DNA from 3 places in the Pseudobacillus sp. 179-B 2D1 NHS genome. Region 1 is predicted to be linked to each of the others. Evidence: riboswitches for the same ligand, from Rfam matches in the RefSeq annotation. Region 1 holds a riboswitch; each other region holds the start of a gene.
What was found. A riboswitch is a leader RNA that binds a small molecule or an ion and turns the genes downstream of it on or off. The one in region 1 is predicted to bind thiamine pyrophosphate.

Region 2: linked by a shared signal. The riboswitch ahead of thiT (energy-coupled thiamine transporter ThiT) and the one ahead of ACH0BF_RS13410 (thiazole synthase) in region 1 are both predicted to bind thiamine pyrophosphate.
Region 3: linked by a shared signal. The riboswitch ahead of ACH0BF_RS02810 (acetylornithine deacetylase) and the one ahead of ACH0BF_RS13410 (thiazole synthase) in region 1 are both predicted to bind thiamine pyrophosphate.

The regions. Positions count from the first base shown of each region.
Region 1 covers NZ_JBIQDP010000012.1:76,947-80,193, reverse strand. Annotated here, with positions in the region: gene ACH0BF_RS13420 (glycosyltransferase family 2 protein) at 1-657, shown strand, start outside; gene mscL (large conductance mechanosensitive channel protein MscL) at 698-1,111, shown strand; TPP riboswitch at 1,117-1,217, shown strand; gene ACH0BF_RS13410 (thiazole synthase) at 1,294-2,058, shown strand; gene thiH (2-iminoacetate synthase ThiH) at 2,074-3,247, shown strand, end outside; gene ACH0BF_RS13400 (thiamine phosphate synthase) at 3,194-3,247, shown strand, end outside.
Region 2 covers NZ_JBIQDP010000001.1:311,369-314,615, forward strand. Annotated here, with positions in the region: gene ACH0BF_RS01650 (DUF3243 domain-containing protein) at 134-475, opposite strand; gene ACH0BF_RS01655 (L,D-transpeptidase family protein) at 554-1,048, opposite strand; TPP riboswitch at 1,428-1,529, shown strand; gene thiT (energy-coupled thiamine transporter ThiT) at 1,600-2,166, shown strand; gene ACH0BF_RS01665 (DUF1801 domain-containing protein) at 2,593-3,036, shown strand; gene ACH0BF_RS01670 (dynamin family protein) at 3,086-3,247, shown strand, end outside.
Region 3 covers NZ_JBIQDP010000002.1:93,380-96,626, reverse strand. Annotated here, with positions in the region: gene thiW (energy coupling factor transporter S component ThiW) at 1-263, shown strand, start outside; gene ACH0BF_RS02815 (YuzC family spore coat inner layer protein) at 260-667, opposite strand; TPP riboswitch at 978-1,082, shown strand; gene ACH0BF_RS02810 (acetylornithine deacetylase) at 1,210-2,490, shown strand; gene tenA (thiaminase II) at 2,593-3,247, shown strand, end outside; gene ACH0BF_RS02800 (ABC transporter ATP-binding protein) at 3,239-3,247, shown strand, end outside.

The sequences.
Region 1 (3,247 bases):
TTTGGCGTTTTTGAGAAGGAGTCAGTCATTCGGATTGGCGGCTATCGCACAAACACCGTTGGAGAAGACATGGACCTTGTGGTGCGCCTGCACCGGATGATTAAAGAAGAAGGGCTCAATAAAAAGATACTGTATGTTCCGGACCCCGTCTGCTGGACAGAAGCTCCAGAGTCTGCGCTTTATTTGCGTAGACAGCGCCAGCGGTGGCATCGTGGGCTCTGCGAAGTAATTTGGAACCATAAAGATATGCTGTTCAATCCTAAATATGGACTTGTAGGCGTGCTATCCATGGCTTATTTCTTTTTGATTGAGCTGATGGGTGTATTCGTTGAATTAGCCGGCTATATTCTTATCCTATTCGGGGTCCTATTTTCATTTATTAATGCCGAGGTCACTATATTGATGGCTTCTCTATCTTTTTTATACGGTTCTATTTTATCTATGAGCGGTGTGCTTCTGGAAGAATGGAGCTTGAGGAAATATCCGAAACCAGCCAATATTGTGAAGCTATTTTTCTATGCGCTCTCTGAAACCTTCTGGTATCGTCCTTTGACGATCAAGTGGCGGGTAGAAGGTTTTTTACAATTTTTAGCTGGCAAGAAAGATTGGGGCGAGATGAAACGGATTGGTGTAGGAGCCAAGGTTGAGTCAAAATGAGTTGGTCGTTGAAAGGATAGCTGAAAGGAGTTTAACCAAGTTGTTGCAAGAATTTAAGAAATTTGCCATGCGCGGCAATGTCATTGATCTGGCGATCGGTGTTATTATCGGAGCTGCTTTTGGTAAAATCGTTTCTTCTCTCGTGCAGGACATTATTATGCCGATCATTGGACTGCTTATAGGGGGCATTAATTTTTCAAAGTTAATGTTTCGCTTCGGAGGAGCTGAGGTGAAATATGGTCTCTTCATACAATCCATTGTTCATTTTTTAATTATCTCATTTGCTCTTTTTCTCTTTGTACGGGTATTTAATAAGTTATACCGTCAGGAAAAGGAGGAGGAGACGCCTTCACTTTCAAAAGAGGAAGAGCTCCTTACAGAAATTAGAGATTTATTAAAATCGCAAAAAACGCTTAACAATTTAGAAGATTCAGAGTATAATAGAGAAAATTAAATAGAAAATTTAGCTAGGGGTGCCTTTAAGGCTGAGAGGATGCATGCATCTAACCCTTGAACCTGATTTGGTTAGTACCAACGGAGGGAAGCTGTCTTTATTTATGTATGTTTATTTGGTGTACATAAAGAAAAGCCTGCCGTTGTGGCAGGCTTTTTTTATTGCAAAAAGGAGGAATATAAATGGATGAATTGATGATTGGTCAAGCGAGGTTAACGAATCGGCTTTTTACCGGCACAGGAAAGTTTGCAGATCACTCGGTCATGAGACAGGCTTTTGCTGAATCAGAATCAGAAGTAGTTACCGTGGCGGTGAGAAGGGTAGATTTAGAAGCGGAGCATGAAAATATTTTAGAAGATATTCCGCCGAATATGATTATCATGCCCAATACCTCGGGAGCTAGAAATGCCGAGGAAGCAGTTAGAATTGCAAGACTGGCCAGAGCCGCTGGGATGGGCAACTGGATTAAAATTGAGGTCATTTCCGATCAGAAGTATTTGTTGCCTGATAATGAAGAAACCATTCGAGCTACAGAAATCCTTGCTAACGAAGGATTTATTGTTCTTCCTTATATGAATCCGGATTTAATGGCAGCAAAAAAGCTAGCAGATGCTGGGGCGGCAGCCATTATGCCGCTCGGTTCACCGATAGGGTCAAACCGGGGCATCCGGATGAAGGAAATGATTCGGATTCTAATAGAAGAAAAAACACTGCCTATTATTGTTGATGCAGGGATCGGCAAACCGTCTGAGGCAGCTGAAGCCATGGAGATGGGGGCTGACGCGGTGCTAGTCAATACGGCAATTGCCACAGCTGATGACCCGGTAAGCATGGCTAAAGCGTTCAATTTAGCTGTTAAGGCTGGAAGACAGGCTTATCTGGCGGGGCTGGGAGCAGTGTCGCAAAAAGCAGCCGCTTCCTCCCCGTTAACTGGATTTTTACGTTAAAAAGGAGGGATTTTTTTGAGTTTTTATGAGGTGTACCGTTCAATCAAAGATCAACCATATGAAGAGTGGTTAGCTAGCATGACGACAACCGATGTAGATAGAGCTTTAAATAAAGACGATTTGAATGAACAAGACCTATTGGCGCTTCTTTCCCCTGCAGGCAGCGAACGTTTAGAAGAAATGGCTCAAAAAGCCCAGCGATTAACAGTTCGGAATTTTGGTAAAGTAATCTCCTTGTATGCCCCGCTTTACTTAACAGACTATTGTGTGAATAAATGTGCTTACTGCAGCTTTAGCTTTGATAATGATTTTCCAAGACGAAAGTTAACGTCATTAGAAATTGACCAGGAAGCAAAGGCGTTAAAGGATATGGGGATTCAGCACGTTATTTTGCTGACAGGAGAATCACGTATTCATTCATCGGTAGCTTATCTGGCGGAAGGCGCAAAAATTTTGAGAAAGCATGCCTCTTCAATCGCCATCGAGGTACAGCCGCTTGATACGGAAGAATATCATCAGCTTTTTCAGGCTGGGGTAGATGGGCTCACGGTTTACCAGGAGGTATACAATGAGGAAGTGTATAAAGAGATTCATATAAAAGGACCAAAAAGAAATTACCGTTACCGTCTTGATGCACCAGAGAGAGGCTGTCAGGCCGGGATGAGATCAGTCAATATCGGCGCCCTGCTTGGAATGGATAATTGGCAGAAGGAAGTATTTTTCACCGCTCTGCATGCAAGGTATTTGCAGAAAAAATATATAGAAACAGAAATTGCCGTTTCTTTTCCTCGCATTCGTCCGAACCTGGGTGGATTCGAGCCGCGGGTTAATGTAGAGGATAAAGACCTTGTCCAGGCTATGCTTGCCTTTCGTCTATTTATGCCGCGAGCAGGTATTACACTCTCTACACGTGAAGAGGCGGAACTCAGAGATCATCTCATTAAGCTCGGGGTAACAAAAATGTCTGCTGCCTCCTCTACTGTTGTAGGCGGATATGCTAACAAAAAAGAAAACAATAGCCAATTTGAGATTTCTGATAATCGTTCGGTAGATGAAGTGAAAAAGAGACTAAAACAGCTGGGCTATCAGCCTGTTTCAAAAGATTGGGATATCTTGGCGGTGGAGGAGGAGACGGATGACTTTTCGGCTTCATGCCATCACAACGGGAAAGCTCGAACTGGCGCAGGCG
Region 2 (3,247 bases), on a different contig from region 1:
AGAAGAAGGATCAGAAACAAATGAAAAAGCCCCTGAATGCATAGAGGCTTTTTCATTGACTGTTAAATATAAGATTGCTCCATATCAGGCTTTTATCGTAAATAGTGCTTCGTTTGCACTAAAGAGAACCACTCTATTCTTGATCCACAAATTTAACAAGCATATGAGCTAGGTGGTGACGCTCATCCTGTGTCCCGACATTCCAAAGCTCTTGAAGAAGCTTCTCTTCTCTGTTTTTCGGCTCGGCATGATCAGCCAGATAGTCGGCAATTTTTTCTGTAGCAATCGCCAGTTGCTCTTCATTTAAACCGATCTTTTCAGCGAGTTCTATTCTTTTTTTCAAATAAGATTTAAAGGAATTGAAATTCTCAAGAATGCTGTCCATTCTTTCGGGGCTTATCCGTTCAAGTGTATCATCCACCATATCCGGCTGCAGTTCCCCGTCTTTATGAATCGCGTGATTTTCTTCTGTCATCAGTCATTCCTCCTTTACTGTTTCGTTATGCCCCCCTTTGCTTGTTTTCAAACATGCAACAGATGAATTTTCAGCGATTTAAGGTCTAATGCGAACTGGAGTACCGATTGGAATGGTTCTAGCCAGTTCTTCTACATCACGGTTATACATGCGAATGCAGCCTTTAGAGACAAACTTGCCGATAGAAGAAGGATTATTCGTTCCATGAATGCCATAAGATTTCTTCGATAAACTCATCCACATCGTTCCGAATGGGCCGCCTGGGTTTGGTGCTTTATTAATAATAACAAAATCTCCAGTTGGCGTTTCAGTCAGCATTTTACCAACCCCCACCGGATAGACTTTTTGTACTTTCCCCTGACGAAATAAGGTTAGCCTGCGCTGTGACAATGAAACGCTAATTGAATAAGGAAGAGAAGAAGGATCAGGAAGTCCCGGGATACGCAGCTGCTGGCCGGGATAGATAGAATGAATATTGATCCCCGGATTGGCTGCAATCAATTGAGAAACAGGAATGCGGTAATCCGCTGCAATAGACGTCAATGTTTCACCGCTCTTAACAATATGATTCATCGGCTCACCTGATTTTATATATTTTTAAAACAAGTATTTATGAAAAGATGCTTCGCCTGATATTCACTTACGTATATGAAATAAGAGAGTAAGATATACGCTTTAAATAAAAAGAGTCAGGCACATCCAAAAGAGGGAAGAGAATATGAATAGGCCCTTATAAGATTGTATCGTTTAGTCGAAAGAATCCTTTCATGTGGAACAGACAGTAACACAACTAAGCCGAGAGGCAGAGTCCAGTTTTTATGAAATCGCTGAGATGATGGATAATTTCCTATGAAAGTCACTCTAAAAATCTAGCCATCTTTTACTACTGTAAAGCACCGGAGATGATTCCCCGTATTTCATTTTCCTTATAGTTATGCTATAGTAAGAGCAATAAGTCCACTAGGGGTGTCGTTAGACTGAGAGAGGAACCATCCTCAACTCTAAGAACCTGATCTGGTTAGTACCAGCGTAGGGAAAGTGTGACAGATACAGGAAATATTCGCATAAGCGGAAGAATCCGTTGTATCCGTACACCCCTTTGGATAAGAAAAGGGGGATTTTTTATGGAAAGAAACAAACTGGTTACGATGATCGAAATTGCTGTCATGGCAGGATTATCGCTTATATTAAGCTATGTCGAGTTTGGCGCTCTTTGGGCATTCGGGGGTTCTATCTCCCTCGTCATGGTGCCAATATTCGTCATGGCCTTTCGCCGCGGCTGGCAGGCTGGTTTTATTACAGGTCTATTGGTTGGGCTGATCAGCTTAATGACAGGTGGATACGTTGTGCATCCAGTGCAGCTCGTGTTGGATTATCCTCTTGCTTATGCTGTACTCGGACTCGGAGGCCTTGCTGTTTTCCATAAACCAGTTACAACGGGCCGTATTTTTGCCGGTCTATTGTTAGGTACTGTGTTTCGTTTTATCTGCCACTTCGTTTCCGGCGTCGTCTGGTTCGGCAGTTCGGCACCGGAAGGAACACCGGTCGCCGTTTATTCTTTCTTGTACAACCTTTCTTATTTGCTTCCGGAAATGTTAATTACGTCAGCTGTACTACTATTTTTGAAAAAGACAGCGCCGCGCTTTTACAAACAGTCCATTCCTGTTGAAAATAGTTCGGCCAGTTACTAATAAACACATAAAACAGGAGCTGATCCATTAAATTCAGCTCCTGTTTTTTTGTGCAGAGAGAAGATTTGCCGAAACCCGCTTTTTATTCTTATATTTGTAGAAGAGCTGCGAGTCTGTTCAGAAAATTTTTTTATTAAGGGCTGCTAAAATGCCAAGCCGGTCACGTTGCCATTTACAACGGGGCGTAGAGAACGTTTGATTCTTTCCTGCTTTCTCATATAGACTGTTAACTTGAGAATTTGCGCTTAATAAAGGAGTAATAAAGATTGATAGAGAAATCTTTATCGTAGCGCACTGGAAATTGGAGACGATATTTCTGATTACGTTAGTTGATTAATTTACAGCTGGTGTAGCTAAGCGACCTGCACTTCCGCAGTTATACTCGCTTTGACTGTATAAAAGTTAAAAATATAGGAGTGACTCTATATGTATGAGTTAAAAACAAAGGAAACGGATAACAATGTGATTGAGTTTATTGAAGCTATTGAAAGCCCCAAAAAACGGGAAGATGCGTATAAATTACTAGATATTTTTACCGAAACGACGGGTTTTGAAGCAAAAATGTGGGGGCCGAGCATTATTGGATTCGGTTCGTATCATTATAAATATAAATCCGGCCATGAAGGAGACGCACCGTTAGTTGGCTTTTCACCTCGAAAAGCTAAAATAAGTTTGTATTTTGCACCGGGTGACACAAAGCGTGAGGAACTGTTAAAAAGCTTCGGAAAACATACTACTGGGAAAGCATGCGTCTATATTAATAAATTAGCCGATATTAATGTTGATGTTTTAAAAGTATTAATCAAACAATCCGTAGCATTTTTAAAAGAAACCTATCCAGAAATAGGCAAAGAAGCCGAGATTACATAGGGGGAGTGCGTAAATAAAATACCGCTGAAAGCAGAAAGGAGGATGCTGCATGTTAACCGAGAAATTAAAAAACTGGCTCGCTAACCAGAAACCAACCCGCGCCTTGCTTCTGCCAAAACTAGAGCAGCTTCATGCTTTATTTTTAAAGTACGGTGACCAGCAAAGTGCCTATATATGTGCCGAACTGATCGAAAAACTGGAAAACATGGAG
Region 3 (3,247 bases), on a different contig from region 1:
TGATTGGTGCATTTCTCGCCGGCTATATTTATCAAAAAACAAGCCGAACATGGGCCGCTTCTATCGGAGAAGTGACTGGGTCAGGAATCATTGCTCCTTTATTTGCCGTTCCCTATGCAAAGATATTGATGGGAACAGCGGCTGGTGCTTTTTTCTTCTTGCCAGCTTTTCTCGTCAGCAGCTTGTCAGGATCAATTATCGGTCTCTTGCTCGTAAGGCGACTAGTTAAATTGAACGCATGGAAATATCGGTTAGAGCCTTAACGCCACCGAAGGGCAATAGCCAACTTGCAGCATTCTAAGTTTGCTGCAGTGGTTCTGAGCTCAATTCGGAAGGAATCAGGGTTAAATGAAATATTTGTTTTTCTTGATATACCAGCTGATCGCACCAGCCGTTCCACTTCTTGCCGATTGGCAGCCTGGGCAGCAGTCATTAATCGAAGAGCAAAGTCGCTGCTATCTGTTAATTTATTTAACAGCAAATTTGTTTCATTCAGCAGCTGCTTGATTGATTGAGCGGATTGTTTAAATAAAGCAGGATTCACTTCAGGATAAGGCCTTAAGGACGGAGGATGACATGAGGCCACTGGTTGAAGGGCTCGATGGTGAGGATAAGTGCCTGCAAACGGGGCCATGTAAAGATTTTGAAACGGATAAGAATAATACAACCCGGTGTCACTCCTTCCTAAAAAGTAAGACTTCTCAGCCATTAACAAATGCTTGCTTTCTTCGTTATCTGTTTTACTGTAGAACTCATGACCCGATGGCCACTTCGTTCCGTATGAGGTGACGGTCCTTGCAAGATGATTTTTTCCAATTAGCCTGATGTGTACAGAGGAGTCTTTATCTTTAGCCTCTTCTATTAATATACGGCTATTGGGAAAAATAAATGATCAATACTATCTATTTAAATAGCATAAATTTTATTGAAAATTACTGGTGATTACGATCAAGCTAACAGCAGAATCTAATTGAATAGTTGGTCCTTGGGGGTGCTTGCAAAAGCTGAGAGAGGTAAATGGCCTCAACCCTTATTACCTGAACTGGATAATGCCAGCGGAGGGAAGAGGTCGTATCCTGATATTGAACTGCAGTCTTTCTAATCCTGCAGCAAGATAAAAAATTATACAGCCGCTTCCCTTGATGAGGAGCGGTTTTTTTACGTGTAGGTAATAATATTAGTCTACATGTCAATAGAGAGGGGATGGCTATGGAAAAAAAGCTAGATATACTCCTGGAACAAGTGGAGCGCCGTCAGGAAGAGATCGTTCATTTATTGAAGAAGCTGATCTCTTTCGAAACGCCTGCTCCTCCGGCACGAAATACTGCAGAAGCCCAGTCGTTTATAGCTGATTTTTTAAAAGGCTTAGATTTTTCGGTAGATAGATGGGACGTGCACCCAAATGACCCGAATGTTGTTGGAAGATGGCCAGGGACAGATGCTGAGAAGTACCAAAGTTTAATTATTAATGGACATATAGACGTGGCAGAAATACATGAAGATGAGGGGTGGAAAGCCGATCCATTTCAGGCTGTTGTCAAGGAGGGATCAGTGATTGGACGCGGGGCCGCTGACATGAAAGGAGGGCTTGCTGGTGCTTTATTCGCTTTACAGCTGCTCCATGATGCAGGAATGACGCTTCCGGGGGACGTGCTTTTTCAATCGGTTATCGGTGAAGAGGTAGGTGAAGCTGGTACGCTGGAGTGCTGCAAACGGGGCTATAAAGCGGACTTTGCGGTAGTTGTTGATACGAGTGATCTACATATACAAGGGCAGGGAGGCGTGATTACAGGCTGGATTACTTTAAAAAGCAACCAAACGTATCACGATGCGACTCGAAGAAATATGGTACATGCCGGCGGAAAGTTGTTTGGAGCCAGTGCTATAGAAAAAATGATGAAAATCATTGAAGGGCTGCAGGAATTGGAGCGCCACTGGGCGGTAACTAAAAGCTATCCAGGATTTTTGCCGGGGACAAATACAATTAATCCCGCTGTTATTGAAGGCGGGAGACACGCCGCTTTTATTGCCGACGAATGCCGGCTTTGGATTACTGTTCACTATTATCCCAATGAAACCTATGAACAGGTAGCTAAGGAGGTGGAAGATCATATTCGTCATGTAGCAAACGGAGATGTATGGATGAGGCATAACCCTCCTTCATTTAAGTGGGGTGGCACATCAATGATTGAAGAAAGGGGAGAAGTGTTTCCTTCTTTTGAAGTAGATGGGAGTCACGCTGCTGTACAAATTCTCACCCAGTCTCACTCAGATGTGCTTGGTAAGGCTCCGATGATTGATATTTCCCCAACTGTTACAGATGGGGGATGGCTTGCTGATGCCGGTATTCCTACCGTTATCTATGGACCGGGGGATTTAATGAATGCTCATTCGATCAATGAGCAGCTGTCGATTGAACAGCTTGTCGATTACACGAAAGTGATTTTGTCGTTTATCTACACTTGGTGTCACACACCGAAGCATGGATAGGTAAGATGAATACTCTGGGGTGTGAACAGCTATAGGCACAACAGAAATATGTATAGATGATCTTTAGAGGAGGAATCACATATGAAAGTGAGTAGCACGAATATAAAGTTCAGTGAAAGGCTTCATGAAAAACTTCAGCCGATCTGGAGAAAAAATCATCATCATCCTTTCGTGAGAGGAATTGGGGACGGCACGCTCGACCAGCGGAAGTTCCGTTTTTATATGGTTCAGGATTATTTATATTTAATTGATTATTCTAAGGTATTTGCCCTTGGAGCAGTGAAAGCAACAGATGTAGAAACGATGGGGAAATTCGCTTCATTGCTGAATGAAACACTTAATTTTGAAATGGCACTTCACCGCCAGTATGCAGCCCGTTTTGGCATTTCTGAGGAAGAGCTTGAACAGGCCAAGCCGTCTCCAATTACGCTTGCTTATACGCATTACATGCTTCATGTCAGTCAGAATGGCACGCTTGCCGAGTTGATTGCCGCTCTTCTTCCATGTGCGTGGAGCTATTGGGAGATCGGCAAAGAGCTAAATGAAATTCCAGGAGCCAGCGAGCATGAGTTATATGGTGACTGGATCAAAATGTATTCATCTAAAGAGTTTGGTGAACTCGCCACATGGTGTATTGAGCTTTTAGATGAGCATACAGCAGGAAAGAGTGAAAGAGAGCTTGCGAGACTGGAAGAAATTTTCTTAAATACAACCCGTTATGAGTATATGTTCTGGGAGATGGCGTTTCATGAGCAAA